DNA from 2 places in the Azospirillum sp. INR13 genome. Region 2 is predicted to be linked to the other one. Evidence: riboswitches for the same ligand, from Rfam matches in the RefSeq annotation. Region 2 holds a riboswitch; the other holds the start of a gene.
The links. A riboswitch is a leader RNA that binds a small molecule or an ion and turns the genes downstream of it on or off. The one in region 2 is predicted to bind cobalamin.
Positions count from the first base shown of each region.

Region 1: it holds a riboswitch for cobalamin, as region 2 does, so the genes downstream of both, F1643_RS03850 (ABC transporter ATP-binding protein) here and F1643_RS12790 (CbtB domain-containing protein) in region 2, are expected to answer to the same signal.

Region 1 covers NZ_VUOI01000003.1:141,564-148,950, forward strand. Annotated here, with positions in the region: gene F1643_RS03830 (TonB-dependent receptor domain-containing protein) at 1-25, shown strand, start outside; gene cobN (cobaltochelatase subunit CobN) at 122-3,946, shown strand; gene F1643_RS03840 (MotA/TolQ/ExbB proton channel family protein) at 3,943-4,431, shown strand; gene F1643_RS03845 (DUF2149 domain-containing protein) at 4,431-4,757, shown strand; cobalamin riboswitch at 4,865-5,083, shown strand; gene F1643_RS03850 (ABC transporter ATP-binding protein) at 5,206-6,081, shown strand; gene F1643_RS03855 (ABC transporter substrate-binding protein) at 6,078-7,052, shown strand; gene F1643_RS22085 (iron ABC transporter permease) at 7,049-7,321, shown strand; gene F1643_RS03860 (FecCD family ABC transporter permease) at 7,318-7,387, shown strand, end outside.
Region 2 covers NZ_VUOI01000015.1:20,655-28,041, forward strand. Annotated here, with positions in the region: gene cobG (precorrin-3B synthase) at 1-453, opposite strand, end outside; partial or broken gene cobN (cobaltochelatase subunit CobN) at 450-3,841, opposite strand; gene cobW (cobalamin biosynthesis protein CobW) at 4,093-5,154, opposite strand; gene F1643_RS12785 (CbtA family protein) at 5,168-5,923, opposite strand; gene F1643_RS12790 (CbtB domain-containing protein) at 5,933-6,121, opposite strand; cobalamin riboswitch at 6,166-6,389, opposite strand; partial or broken gene F1643_RS12795 (ABC transporter ATP-binding protein) at 6,733-7,387, shown strand, end outside.

The DNA.
Region 1 (7,387 bases), on a different contig from region 2:
GGTCGGCCTGAACTACAGCTTCTGACATGACACGCCTCATCCATCTGCTGCTGGCGCTCTGCCTGCTCGCCGCCGGAACGGCGTCGGCGGAGCGGCCGAAAACGGCCAGCCGCGCCCGCAGGTGCGGATCGTCACCAACGGCTTCGTCCTGCCCGGCAAGCTCGACCGGATCGCCCGGTTTGCCGACGAGGCCGGGGTGACGCTGGACAGCGTCCGCGCCGACACCGCGCCCGGCGAACCGGCGGCGTGGCTCGCCGGGGCCGATCTGGTCATCCTCGACACGCCGCGTCCGGGCGATCTCGCCATGGTGCGGCAGCGGCTGGGCACCGCGCTGTCCGACACGGGCGTGCCCTGGGTTCAGGTCGGCGGCGGCCCGCCCGCCTTCGACCGCATGGCGCCGGAACACGCGCGGCGGCTGATCGCCTACTACGCCAACGGCGGAGAGGCGAACCTGCGCCGGATGGCCGCCTACATCCGGGCGTGGCGCACGGGCGGGGAGGTCGGCGCCGTGGCTCCGGCGGAGACGCTGCCGAAGAGCGGCGTCTACCATCCGGCCGCTCCCGCCCCATTCGCGCGGACCGGGGATTATCTGGCCTGGGGCGCCGCCCGCTGGCCCGCCGATGCGCCGCGCGTCGCCTTCGCCATCCACGCGAGCAGCCTGTCGTCCATGCAGACGCAGGTGATCGACGCGCTGGTGGCGGGAACCGAGGCGCGCGGGCTGGTGCCGATGGTCGTCTGGTTCGACGCCGCCGACCCGCAGGCTCTGCGCAGCCTGCTGGAGCCCGCCTCATCGGAGCCCGCCGGGGCGGCGGTGCTGGTCAACCTGCACCACATGCAGAACGGTCCCGCCCGCCGTGCCGAGTTCGAGGCGCTCGGCATTCCGGTCCTGCAAACCCTCGGCTATCGCGACGGCGGGCCGGAGGCGTGGCGAAGCAATCCCGGAGGCATCGCCGCCCATCTGGTGGCGCCCTTCCTGGCGGCGCCGGAAGGCTGGGGGATGAGCGACCCGCTGGTGATCGAGGCGGTGGAGAACGGCGAGGCGGTGCCCATTCCGGAACAGGTGACGGCCCTGCTCGACAAGGCGGCGGCGCTGGCCGCGTTGCGCCACACCGCCAACGCCGACAAACGGCTGGCGGTCATGGTGTGGAACTATCCGCCCGGTGAAAAGAACTTGTCGGCCTCCAACCTCAACGTTCCGCGCAGCCTGGAGCGGCTGACCGGCGCGCTCGCCACCGCCGGCTACGACGTGCCGCCGACCGCCGAGGCCCGGCTGATCGAGGCGGGGCAGGCGATGCTTGGCGGCCTCTACCGGCCGGAGACGCTCGACCGGCTGCTGGCCGATGGGCTGGCCGAGGGCTTTCCGGTCGCCCGCTACGCTGCGTGGTTCGCGGGCTTGCCCGAAGCGGTCCGCGACGGCGTGACCGGGCGATGGGGGCAGCCGGAGGATCATTGGGCGGTCCGCACCATCGACGGCGAGGCGCGCTTCGTCATTCCGCGCCTTTCTCTGGGCAAGCTGACGCTGCTGCCTCAGCCGCCGCGCGCCGGGAAACCGGGCCACGCCCACCACGACGTCAAGGTGCCGCCGGACCATTACTACCTCGCCACCTACCTCTTCCTGCGGGACGCGGTGGCGGCCCACGCGCTGATCCATTTCGGGACCCACGGCACCCAGGAATGGACGCCGGGCAAGGATCGCGGCCTGTGGGCGCAGGATTTCCCGCTATTGGCGGTGGGGGCTTTGCCGGTCTTCTACCCCTACATTCAGGACAACATCGGCGAGGCGATCCAGGCCCGGCGGCGGGGCCGCGCCGTCACCGTCAGCCACCAGACCCCGGCCTTCGCGCCCGCGGGGCTGTACGACGAACTGCGCGATCTTCACGCGCTGGTCCACGAGTACGGCCCGCTCGACGACGGCGCCACCCGCGACCGCACCGCCAGGCGCATCCGTGCCGCCGCCACCGCTGCGGGAATCGCCGGTGATCTGGACTGGGACGAAGGGCGCATGGATGCCGATTTCCCCGGCTTCCTCGCCGTGCTCCACGATCATTTGCACGAGCTGGCCCGCCACGCCATGCCGCTCGGGCTGCACGGGTTCGGCGATCCGGCGGCCCCCGAGCACCGCCTTGCCACAGTGATGCAGCAGCTTGGCGAACCCTTCTACCGCCGCCTCGGCCTCGACCCGCAGGAGGTTTTCGCCGAGGACTTCACCGTCCTCAAGGAAACGGAACCCTACCGCCTGCTGCACCGCCATCTGCGGGACGGCGTTCCGCTGGACGGCATCGCCGAGCCGGAATTGCGCGCCCTGCTGGAGCGGGCCGCGGCGCTCGACCGCCATCTGGCCGACCCTCAGGAGTTGGAAGCGCTGCTGGCCGGGCTGTCCGGCGGCTTCGTGCGTGCCGGACCGGGCGGCGATCCGGTGCGCAACCCCGATGTGCCGAGCGGGCGCAACATCGCCGCCTTCGAGTCGGACAAGATCCCGACCCGCGCGGCCTACGAGGCCGGCGCCGACGCCTTGGCCAAGCTGATCGACAGCTACCGGGCCGAGCACGACGGAGCGGCGCCGGAAAAGATTGCCGTTTCGCTGTGGTCGTCGGAGGCGATGCGCCATCTCGGCGTTCTGGAAAGCCAAGTGCTCCATGCGCTGGGCCTGCGCCCGGTGTGGGACGGCGGGGGCCGGGTCACGGCGCTGGAGATCGTTCCTGCCACCGAACTGGGACGTCCGCGCATCGACGTCGTGCTTCAGGTAACCAGCGTCTACCGCGACCAGTTCGACGGCTTCATGCGCCTGCTGGCCGGGACCATCGACCGTCTGGCCCGGCTGGACGAGCCGGGCAACGCCGTGGCGCGCCACAGCGCGGAGACGGCGCGGAGCCTGATCGGACTGGGCGTGGCGCCTGAACGGGCACAGGAACTGGCCGGGCTGCGGCTGTTCGGCAACGAGCCGGGCGATTACGGCAGCGGCCTGCCGGATGCGGTGCTCGATTCCACCCATTGGAATCACGACACCGCGCTGGCCGACGCCTTCCTCAACCGGCTGCAATACGCCTACGGTGCGCGGGAGTGGGGCTCGCGGCTGCCCCCGGACGCCGGGAACCTCCTCGCCGAGAATCTGCGCGGCGTCCAGGCGGCGGTGCTCGCCCGCTCCTCGCGGCTGCACGGGGTGCTGTCCACCGACCATCCCTTCGAGTATCTGGGCGGGCTGGCGCTGGCGGTGCGGCGCCTCGACGGTGAAAGCCCGTCACTCTATATCGCCGACCTGCGCGAGGCGCAGGCGCGCGTCACCGGGGCCGCCCGCTTCCTGGCCGACGAACTGCGCGTGCGGTACCTCAACCCGCACTGGATCGGCGCCATGCAGGCGGAGGGCTACGCCGGCACCACCGAGATCGTGAAGACGGTCAACAACCTGTGGGGCTGGCAGGTGACCGCGCCGGAGACGGTGCGGGCCGACCAGTGGCAGGCGGTCCACGACACCTACATCCGCGACCGCCGCAATCTCGGCCTCGACGGCTGGTTCGAGAAGTACAACCCTACGGCCCAGGCGCAGGTGATCGAGCGGATGGCCGAGGCGATCCGCAAGGGCTATTGGGACGCCGACGAGCAGACCCGCCGCGACCTGGCCGAACGCTGGCAGGCCCTGGTGCGCGACCACGGGGTGAGCACCGGGGCACCGGCAACGACGGTGTTCATGGAGGCCATGGCTGCCGGCTATGCCCCGGCACCCGAGCCGTCCGTTCCCACCCCTCCCGCCGAAGCCGCGGCGTCTGAAGCGGTTTCCGAAACCGTCCAGGGGCCGGTGATGACGCCGGTCCCGGCGGACGGCGGGGACGATCCGGCGGCGTGGCGCGTGTGGGCCGGGCTGGCCTTTCTCTTCCTTTTCGTGCTGGGCGGAGCCGCCCGGCAGGCCGGCGTCAACCGCCGCCTCTCTTCTTCGAGGACTTTGACATGACCATCTTGGAAAGCGGGCTCTACGACATCGCCCGCCTGTTCCTGCTGCCCGTCCTGCTGCTGATCCTGGCGTCGCTGGCCTACAGCTTGTGGGCGCTGGGGGCCTTCGCGGTGGAGGCGTGGCAGCGCCGCCGCGGGGACCACCGCTCGCCGCTGATCGCGTACCGCCACCGCACGGGAAGCGGAAGCGACGATCTGGAGCTGTGGATCATGAAGCGGCTGGAGTGGCTGCGGGTGGTGGCCCGCAGCGCGCCGATGCTGGGGCTGGTGGCGACGATGATCCCCATGGGGCCGGCCCTGCTGGCCCTGACCCGCAACGACGCCCAGGGCATCGGCGAGAACCTGACGGTGGCCTTCTCCGCGGTGATCCTGGCGCTGGTCGCGGCCAGCATCGCCTTCTTCATCCTGACCTTCCGCCGCCGCTGGCTGCTGGAGGATCTGCGGGCGGTCGAGCGGTCCCTGGCCGAAGCCGGAGGAGCCGGCTGATGCGCTTTCTCGACCATGACGACGCCGACGATCCGATCCTGTCGGTGGTCAACCTGATCGACCTGTTCCTGGTGGTCATCGGCATCCTGATGATCGTCATCGTGCGCAACCCGCTGAACCCGTTCTCATCCACCAAGGCCGTCGTGGTGGAGAATCCCGGCGAAGCCGACATGCGCATCACGGTGAAGGATGGACAGGAACTGACCCGTTATGAATCGACCGGCGCCATCGGGGAGGGCAAGGGAATCCGGGCGGGAACGACCTACCGTCTGCCGGACGGTCGCTTGATCTACGTGCCCGAAACGGCCGCTCCGGGCACGCCGTGACCGGACCCCGTCATCGGGCCGGTGCACTCAGGCTTCCGTCATCGGCGAACCGGCTTTCTCCCAAAGTCTTTCGTTCACGAAGCTTGACCGACGTGCTGCGGTCGCCCATGAATGGTCCCGGTTCTGGTTCTTCCGGCGATCTTCGCCGGAAGCTAAGAGGGAACCCGGTGAGCCGCGTCCCGCGGCGAGGCCGGGGCTGCCCCCGCAACTGTGAGCGGTGAGCCGTTCCGTCGTTATCCGCCACTGGCGCCTCCGGCGCCGGGAAGGCCGGACGGAACGGCGGCGACCCGCAAGCCAGGAGACCTGCCAGCACCACAACGAAACGTCCTCGGGCGGGGTGTCCCGGTGGAGCGCTTGCCGTGCGCGTGGCCGAAGTCCGTTCCGGATGCGGCGTGTGTTCCGCAAGACGTCCGCCTGCTTTCCCTGCCCGCAATCGCAGGAAGCAAGGATGGCGCAACCGACTGTTCAGACGACGCTCCTTCCGAGCGCGCCCGCCTTGGCGGAATCACGGCCCGTCCGCGCGCAGTCCCATCCGGCCATCGAGGTCGAGGGCCTGCACTGCCGTCTGGGCAACCGCACCGTGCTGTCGGACATCGCCTTTGCCGTTCCGGACGGTTCCTTTGTCGGCATCCTTGGGCCGAACGGGTCCGGCAAGACCACGCTGCTGCGCTGCCTCGCCGGGTTGCAGGCCCCTTCGGCGGGACGCATCCGCGTCGAGGGCGACGATCCGCAAACCTTGCGTCCGGCGGAGCTTGCCCGCCGGCTGGCGCTTCAGGCGCAGGATGCCGCCGCTGCGCTGGGCTTCACCGTGCGCCACGTGGTCGCCATGGGGCGGCTGGTCCATCGCCGCTCCGCGTTCGCCGGGGCCGGGGCCGACGACCGGGACATCGTCGAGGATGCGTTGTCCCGGCTGGATCTGCACGCCTTGGCGGAGCGGCCGGTCGAGCACCTGTCGGGTGGCGAGCGCCAGCGGGTCATGATCGCCCGCGCCCTGGCGCAGCGCCCGCGCATCCTGCTGCTCGACGAACCGACCAACCATCTGGACGTCCACCACCGCTTCGCCGTGCTCGACCTCGTGCGCGCGCTCGGCATCACGGTGGTGGCGACTCTGCACGACATCGAACTGGCGGCGCGCTGGTGCGACCGGGTCCTGCTGATGAAGGACGGGTGCCTCCAGGCCGACGCCGTGCCGGAGAAGGCCCTGACTCCGGAGCGATTGACCGCCGTCTACCGCGTCGCCGCCACGGTGGACCGCCGCCCCGGCGACGGCCGTCTGCGCATCGACCTGTCACCCCTTACCGACCGCGGATCGGACCGCCCATGATCCCGTTTTGCCTCCGCGGCCTCGCCCCGATTCTCGCCCTGGCGACCGGGATCGGCGGCGCCCATGCCCAGGACCATCCGGTCGAGGTCGCCAACTGCTTCGAGACGGCCCGCTTCGCCGCACCTCCCAAACGGCCGATGGTCCACGACACCAACATGACGCAGACCATGCTGGACCTTGGCTTGGCCGACCGGCTGGTCGCCGTCTCCGGAATCGAGGGGGCCGAGCACCGCCTGATCGCTCCGCCCGGCGTGGTGGCCGCGCTGCCCCGGCTGCCCGACCGGTCCCCGACCCTGGAGGCGGTGCTGTCCGCCGACCCCGACTTCCTGTTCGCCGGCTGGAGCTACGGCTTCAGCGAGGCGCGCGGCCTCACCCCGGCCCGGCTGGCGGAGATAGGGGTCGCCACCTACACGCTGCGCGAAAGCTGCATCCGCGTCGGTCCCCGCGAACCGATCAGCATGGACACGCTCTACGCCGACCTGTCGGCGCTCGGAGACATCTTCGGCATCGCGGACCGCGCCGGGGCCATGGTCGTGGATTTCCGCCGCCGCGTCGCCGCCGTGACCGACCGCACCGGCACGGTCGCGGAACGCCCCCGCGTGATGTACTGCGACCAGTGCCACACCGACGGCGCGCCGTTGTCGGTGGGGCGCGAGGGGATGACCAGCCTGCTGATGGAACTGGCCGGCGGACGCAACATCTTCGACGACATTCCCAACAGCTACGTCCGGGTGAGTTGGGAGGAGATGGTGCGGCGCGACCCGCAATGGATCATCGTCAGCGACCATCGCGTCCCCGCCGAGGCGGCCATCCGCCACCTGACCGAGGCCCCGCAATTGGCCGATGTCGAAGCGGTGCGCAAGCGCCAGTTCATCGTGCTGACCTACGCCGAGCAGACGCCCTCCACCCGCAACGTCGATGCGCTGGAACGGATGGCGCGGACCCTTCACCCGGAACGGTTCGCTCCATGAGCCGATCGCACCTGCTGCGCCTGTCCGTGCTCCTGGCCGCCGTCCTGGCCCTGTCCACGGTCGCCGCCGTCGGTTTCGGTGCCGCCGGCATTCCGATCCCCAAGGTCTGGGCGGTGATCGCGCACGAGCTGTGGCCGTCGCTGGCCCCGCCTCCCGACGCCAGCCGGGCCGAGCGCAACATCGTCTGGGAGCTGCGGCTGCCGCGCGTGCTGCTGGGCGCCCTGGCCGGGCGGGACTGGCGGCCGTCGGCGCCGTGCTTCAGGTGGTGACGCGCAATCCGCTGGCCGACCCCTATCTGTTCGGCGTCTCGGCAGGCGCCTCGGTGGGGGCGGTGG
Region 2 (7,387 bases):
GATCCCGCCGCCGCAGACCAGCCAGCCGAATTTCGGTGGCAGGCGGTGCAAAGCCGTATCCGCCGCCAGACGCGCGTCGAGCGTACGTGCCACACCCCGTACGTCCATCAACGCGGTGGAGTCCAGCCCGGCGGTGGGGGAGCACAGCACGTTGCGCACAGCCTCGCTCGCTGCATCGTCGGAGACATAGCCCATGGCGCTCAGGGCATCGGTCACCGGCTCCAGCGCCTCGGCGGGAATGCCGCGGAGCTGCAGGTTGCCACGGTGGCTGAGGTCGATCAGGCCGTTGCCGTAACGATCGCCCAGTTCGGCGATGCGACGGGCGTGTTCGGCGGGCAGCACGCCGGCGGGGACGCGGACGCGCAGCAGGAACCCGTCGCCGACCTGCATCGGCGCCAGCACGCCGGGGCAGGTGCCGCGCCGTCTCGGCTGGGTCGGCACAGGGTTCGTCATGCGGCGGTCTCCCGGAGGCGCCGCAGATCCTCCGCGGTGGAGTTGCGGCGGGGATGCCACAGGCCGCGGTCGAGCGCCTCGCTCATGCGCGCCAGAATGTGCCGGGCAGCCGCCGGATTGGCATGCGACAGGAAGTCCCACACCTCCGCATCCTCGACGTACGCGTCATACAGCTGGTCGAAATGGGCGGGACGTACGGCGTCGGTGGTGGCGGCGAAGGCGAACAGCGTGTCGACGCCGGCCGCCAGTTCCGCCGCCCCGCGATAGCCGTGGCGCATCATGCCCTGGATCCAGCGCGGATTGGCCGCCCGGCCGCGCAGGGTGCGGGCGATCTCCTCCGCCAGCGTGCGGACGGCGAGCTTGTCCGGATCGGCGCTGTCGAGATGGTAGAGCGCCGGTTCGGAGTCCTCCAGCGCCGCCGCCGCGGCGAAACCGCCCTCGAACTGCATGAATCCGTCGGTGGACAGCACGTCGTGCTCGCGCTGGTCCTGGTGGTGGACCAGGGCATCGGCCCCACCCACCCGGCGGCGGAACAATGCCGGCAGCGGCACCCCCTCCAGCCCGGCGCCATAGGCGTGGCAGCCGCCCTCCAGATAGGCGGCGCCGAAATCGGCCCGCGCGGTCCAGTCGCCGCGCGCGATCATGCCGGACAGCGCGGTGCCGTAGACGCCGGGGGCGGCGCCGAAGATGCGGGCGGTGGCCCAGCGGCGGGCGTCCTCCGCAGCGGTGCCGGACGCCGTGAGGCGCTGTTCCTCGGCCCGCGCGGTGGCGGCCAGCGGGTTGGTTTCGTCCGGCTCGTCCAGGCCGGCGACGGCGCGCACCGCCTGGTCGAACAGGGCGATCTGCTGCGGGAAGACGTCGCGGAACAGGCCGGAGATGCGCAGCGTCACATCCACCCGCGGTCGGCCCAGCACGCCGGCCGGCATGATCTCGTACCCGGTGACGCGGCCGGAGCCGTTCTCCCAGATCGGACGGACGCCGAGCAGAGCCAGCGCCTGCGCCAGTTCGTCGCCGCCGGTGCGCATGGCGGGGGTGCCCCAGCAATCCACCACCAGCCGCCGCGGCCAGTCGCCATGGTCCTGGAGATAGCGGGTGATCAGCGCGTCCGCCGCCTGCCAGCCGAGCGTCCAGGCGGTCGGCGTCGGCACGCCGCGCGGGTCGAGCGCATAGAGGTTCCGCCCGGTCGGCAGGGTGTCCGCCCGCCCGCGTGCCGGCGAGCCACCGGGGCCGGGGCGGACGAAGCGGCCGTCCAGCCCGTCGAGCAGCGCCCGCATTTCCGCCTCGCCGCAGGCGTCCACCGCGGCGGCGACCATGGCCGGATCGGCGGAGCGGGCGACGGCGGCGGTCAGGCGGTCGCGGCGCTCGCCGGCCGGGCTGTGGCCGAAGACATGCAGCCCGTCGCGGATCTGCAGTTCCTTGATGTCGCAGAGATGGGCGTCCAGCCGCGACAGGATGGCGTCGGGATCGTCGTCGGGCTGCAGGTTGCAGTCGGCGGCGACGCCGGACTTCCAGGCAAGGTCGAGGATCGTCTCGCGCAGCATGCCCAGCCGCCGCGGATCGAGCCCGGTCGCCTGCGAATACTCGTCGATGGCGGTTTCCAGCGCCGCAAGCTCGCCGTAGAGGCCGGACTCCACCGGCGGCGGGGTCAAATGGCCGATCAGCACGGCGCCGAGGCGGCGGCGGGCCTGCACGCCCTCACCGGGGTTGTTGACGATGAAGGGATAAAGGGTCGGCAGGGCGCCGCCGACGATCTCCGGCCAGCAATCGGCCGACAGCGCCACCGCCTTGCCCGGCAGCCATTCCAGCGTGCCGTGGGCGCCGATCTGCACCAGGGCGTGGATGCCGGCGATGTGGCGGAGCCACAGGTAAAAGCGAGATAGCCGTGGCTGGGGGGCGTGTCGGGGTCGTGGTGCTGGGCGGTGGTCAGGGCACCGTGACCACGGCTGGGCTGCACCGCAACCACGGCGTTGCCGCAGGGCAGGACGCGGAAGGCGAAGGCGCCGTCGCGGCAGGCGGGATCGGCGGCCGGCTCGCCCCAGGTATCGGCGATGCGGGCACGCAGTTCCGGCGGGGCGAGGTACTCGTACTCGTCCAGCGACAGGGTCGGGCTGGGAGTGGCGGTCAGCGCTGCCATCAGATCGGCGCCACTGTCCGGAACGGCGGACAGGCCGTAGCTCTCGGTCGACAGGCGATGGAGCATTGCGACCGTGCTGGCCGGGCTGTCGAGGCCCACCGCATGGCCGATGCCGCCGCCTGGGCCGGGATAGTCGGACAGCACCAGCGCCAGCCGCCGCTCCGCCCGAGCGGTTTGGGACAGGCGGACCCAGCTTGCCGCGAGGTCGGCGGTGAAGGCCATCCGGTCGGGGATCGGGCGCAGGACCGGGGCGGCGAATTGCAGGTCGGGGTCGGGCTCGCCCGCCGTCTTGAAGGCGATGGCGCGGGCGATGATGCGGCCGTCCATCTCCGGCAGCACGACGTTCATCGCAAGATCGGACGGCCCGAGGCCGCGTGACGAGGCCTGCCAGCCGGCTTCCGGCGTGGTGGCGAGGATGGCCTGCAGGACCGGGCTGCCGTTGGCCTCAAGCGGCGAGCCGTCCTCGCGCGCGGCCGAGAAGGCGGTGGTGTTGACGACCACGGCGGCCTTCTGCGCGGTCAGGCTGGCGCGCATCCAGGCGGCGCAGTCCGGCTCCTTCAGGCTGGCGACGAACAGCGGGCGGGGGCTGAGTCCACGCTCGGCCAGCGCGTCGCACAGGGCATGGATCGGGGCGAGGTCGCCTGCCAAAAGGTGGGAGCGGTAGAAAACCACCGCGGCGACCGGGGCATCGGCGGGGGCGGGAGCGGTCCAGCCGTCATAGGCGCCGAAGCGCGGGACCGGGGCGGGATCGTCATGGGGCAGGGGCGTGCCGGCCAGCGTGGCGGCGCAGGCCAGCAGATGGGACATGTTTGCCGGGCCGCCCTCGGTGAAATAGCGCCACAGGCGGTCGGCGGCGTCGGGGGCGACGGTGCCGTAGGCGGTGAGGTTCGGGTCGGGCTGCGCCTCGCCGGAGAGCACGGCGAGCGGGATGCCGCGCTCGCGGCAGAGGGCGGACAGGCGGTCGAGGCCGTAGCGCCAATAGCCGCTGCCGCCGAGCAGGCGCAGGACCACCAGATTCGCCTTGGCGACGATGGTGTCGGCGTAGAGATCGACCGACAGCGGATGGCCGAGCCGGTTGAGGTTGGCGAGGCGGAGGCTGGGCAAGCGCTCGCGCCCCGCCCGCCACGCGGCGGCGAGCGCGGTCAGGTCGCTGTCGGAAAAGGACAGCATGACGAGGTCGGCCGGCGTCTGTCCCAGGTCTTCCGCCTGGGGGCCAGCGTCCAGTTCGTCCTGGCGGGTGGCGAGCAGGTGCATGGATGTCCGCGGATACGTTCAAGGAGTGGGGACACTTGCCCCCACCTATCCTCCCCCGCTCTCAGCGGACCTACGGTCCGCCTGCCGCGTCAGCACAAAGCATAGCTTTGTGCGAGAGCTGGGCGGGGGAGGGGACTAGCGCCTGTACAGAAAAGCGGCGGCAGTCCCTCCCCCGCCATCGGACCGACCTTCGGTCGGCCGAGAGCGGGGGAGGATAGGTGGGGGTCTGACGCCGCACCGAATTTAACCCCTTACCCAACAACCGCCCGCGTCACCGCGTCACGATCCAGCCCGGTCTCGCCGATCACGACCAGACGGCTGCGGCGCTCCTCGCCGGGCTTCCACAGGCGGTCGTAGTGGGTCTGGATGCGGGTACCGACGCCCTGGACCAGCAGGCGCATCGGCTTGCCGGGCACGTCGATGAAGCCCTTCAGGCGCAGCACGCCATGCAGGCCGGCGACCTGCTCCAGCGTCATCGCCAGACGGGCGGGATCGGGCTGCGGCGGCAGCTCCACCACGAAGCTGGTGAAGTCGTCGTGGTCGTGGCCCTCTTCGTCGTCATGGTGGCTGGGACGGTTGGCGAGGTCATCCTCCACCGCCGCACCGACGCCGAGCAGAACCAGCGGATCGACGGCCCCCTGCGAGGCTCGCACCAGCTTGGCGTCGCGGCCGACCGCGTGGGACAGGGCGCCGCGGATCAGGTCCTCAACACGGGCGAGGTCGTCGGCGGCCAGCAGATCGGTCTTGTTGACGACGATCAGGTCGGCGCAGAGCAGCTGGTCCTCGAACACCTCTTCGATCGGCGTTTCGTGGTCGACGGTGCCGGCGGCGTCCCGCTGGGCCTGAAGCGCCGCGGGATCGGGGGCGAAACGGCCCTCGGCGGCGGCGGCGGCATCCACCACGGCGATGACGCCGTCCACTGTGACCCGCGTCTTGATCGCCGGCCAGTGGAAGGCCTGGACCAGAGGCTTGGGCAGGGCCAGGCCGCTGGTCTCGATCACGATATGCTCGGGCGGCTCCGGCCGGGCCAGCAGCTTTTCGATGGCCGGGACGAAGTCGTCGGCGACGGTGCAGCACAGGCAGCCGTTCGCCAGTTCGATCACGTCGTCTTCGGTGCAGGTCGGGTTGCCGCAGGCGCGCAGGATGTCGCCGTCGATACCGACATCGCCGAACTCGTTGATGATCAGGGCCAGCCGGCGGCCGTCGGCCTTTTCCAGCAGGCCGCGGATCAGCGTGGTCTTGCCGGCGCCGAGGAAGCCGGTGATGACGGTCGCCGGAACCTTGCCGGCGGCCGTCTTGGAAACTGCGGACATGGGACGTAACTCCTTAACGCGCGCCGGGCTGGGTCCGCAGGGCCGGGCGGTGTTCGGCCTCGCCGACCAGTCCGCTCACCAGCCAGCCGCAGACCGCGCCCAGGATCGCCCAGAACAGGGCGGCGCTGCCCAGCGAGGCGGTGACGAAATGGGCGGCCAGCTCCGGCGGGACGGCGCCTTCGGCACTTTCCGGATGAGGAGCGCCGACCAGATGGGGCAAGGCGGCGGCCAGGACGGCGGCGGCGATGACGAAGCGGTTGCGGGCGAAGGCGAGCGCGGTCATGCCGACACCGGCCCCGGCCGCGGCGGCCAGCCACCAGAGCTGGCGCAGCTCCAGATCGGCCCCGGCCATGCCCGGCAGCTCCGGCGGCAGGCCGAAGGACGGCGCCAGCGAAACGGCGACGAAACCGCCGGCCCCCCACACCAGCCCGCGCCGCGCATCGACCGGCCGGCCGGCCAGCAGCATCGCGGCCGACAGCAGCAGCGCATAGGCCACGCCGGTCAGCAGGTTGGAGACGATGGTCAGGCCGATGCGCTGCATCGCCTCGTCCAGCGTGGTGGGCACGCCTTCGCCGACCTCGCGCACGGGGCCGTGCTGGTGGGACGCCGCAGGTGCGCCGGCGGGCGCGGGCGGCGGGGTCACCACCTCGTACTTCTCGGCTTCAAGGATCAGCGGGACGGTCGTCGCCTGCTGAACGACGGAAGCGGCCGTGCCGGAGAGCACGCCCGCGACCAGGGCGGCTGTGAACAGCCGCCGGATCAGATCCATGACCCTGGCTTAGTGGCAGGGGAATGCGAAGGAGTGACGGGCATCGTGGGCCGCGTCGTGGATCTGCTGCGGCTGGGCGAAGCCGACGCCGTACAGCAGGAAGCTGCCCAACAGGATCGCGGCGAAGGCGGCGACCGCGGTCTGGGCGGCGCTGCGGGTCGCGGAACCGGCGGCAGTGTGGAGCGAATGGGTGGTCATGGAACGAAATCCTTGCTGTCCCGCCACACCCGGCGGGGTTGGGAAAGGTCGATGTCTCCGCCGGCAGGTTTCCTGGCTCGCGGGTCGTCGCATCGCCGTCCGCCTTCCCGGCACGAAGGCCAGTGGCATGATGGACGGGACGCTCGCCGCACACAGTTGCGGGGGCAGCCGCGGCATTGGACCCCGTGCAACGGAGATCCGCACCGCATTCCCTATTATCCCCGCCGCCCGTCAGGACGGGCAGGGCACCGTCGGACGGCCACCATCGCAGTGCGGTGCCGATTTGGCAAGTCCGCAATATGGCGTCGGCCACACGGACGATCTTGCGCGCCGACATTTTGGATGGTGTCATGTTTGGCGGACAGAGTGTCCGCGATTCCGACACTTTCCGGTGCCAGGGTCCGGAGCGGGGAGAGGGAGGCGGAGGCAAATCCGCGGAGAAACAATGGGTCCAAGTGCCCGAGCGAAGCGAACCCTGCCGTGGCACGCTTCGTGCGTACAACAATCGGTGAAACGTCCCGCCGCATGGCGGCCCCCGGGCCGGGAGCCCGGATATAAGCCCCGGGCACAAGCCCGGACATAAGGACGAACGGGAGGAGAATTCGCGACCGATGAACGCCGCACCGAACGACGACATCATCCTGGAAGCGCGCAATCTGACGAAGGAGTTCAAGGGCTTCGTGGCGGTGAAGGAGGTGAACCTGCAGGTTCGCCGCGGCACCATCCACGCGCTGATCGGCCCGAACGGCGCCGGCAAGAGCACGGTGTTCAACCTGCTGACCAAGTTCCTGACGCCCACGCGCGGCCAGATCCTCTACAAGGGCCGGGACATCACCCGCACCAAGCCGGCGGACATCGCGCTGATGGGGCTGGTCCGCTCCTTCCAGATCTCGGCCGTCTTCCCGCACCTGAGCGTGCTGGAGAATGTCCGGGTGGCGCTGCAGCGGCCGCTCGGCACCAGCTTCCATTTCTGGAAGTCCGAATCGTCGCTCTACGACCTGCACGACCGGGCATTGGAACTGATCGAGGCGGTGAACCTCACCCCTGGGCCGGCCACACCGCCGCCGAGCTGCCCTATGGCCGCAAGCGCGCGCTGGAGATCGCCACCACCCTGGCGCTCGACCCGGAGGTGATGCTGCTGGACGAACCGCTGGCCGGCATGGGCCATGAGGACATCGAGGGCACCGCGGCGCTGATCAAGCGCGTCGCCGCCGACCGCACCGTGCTGATGGTGGAGCACAACCTGTCGGTCGTCGCCCACCTGTC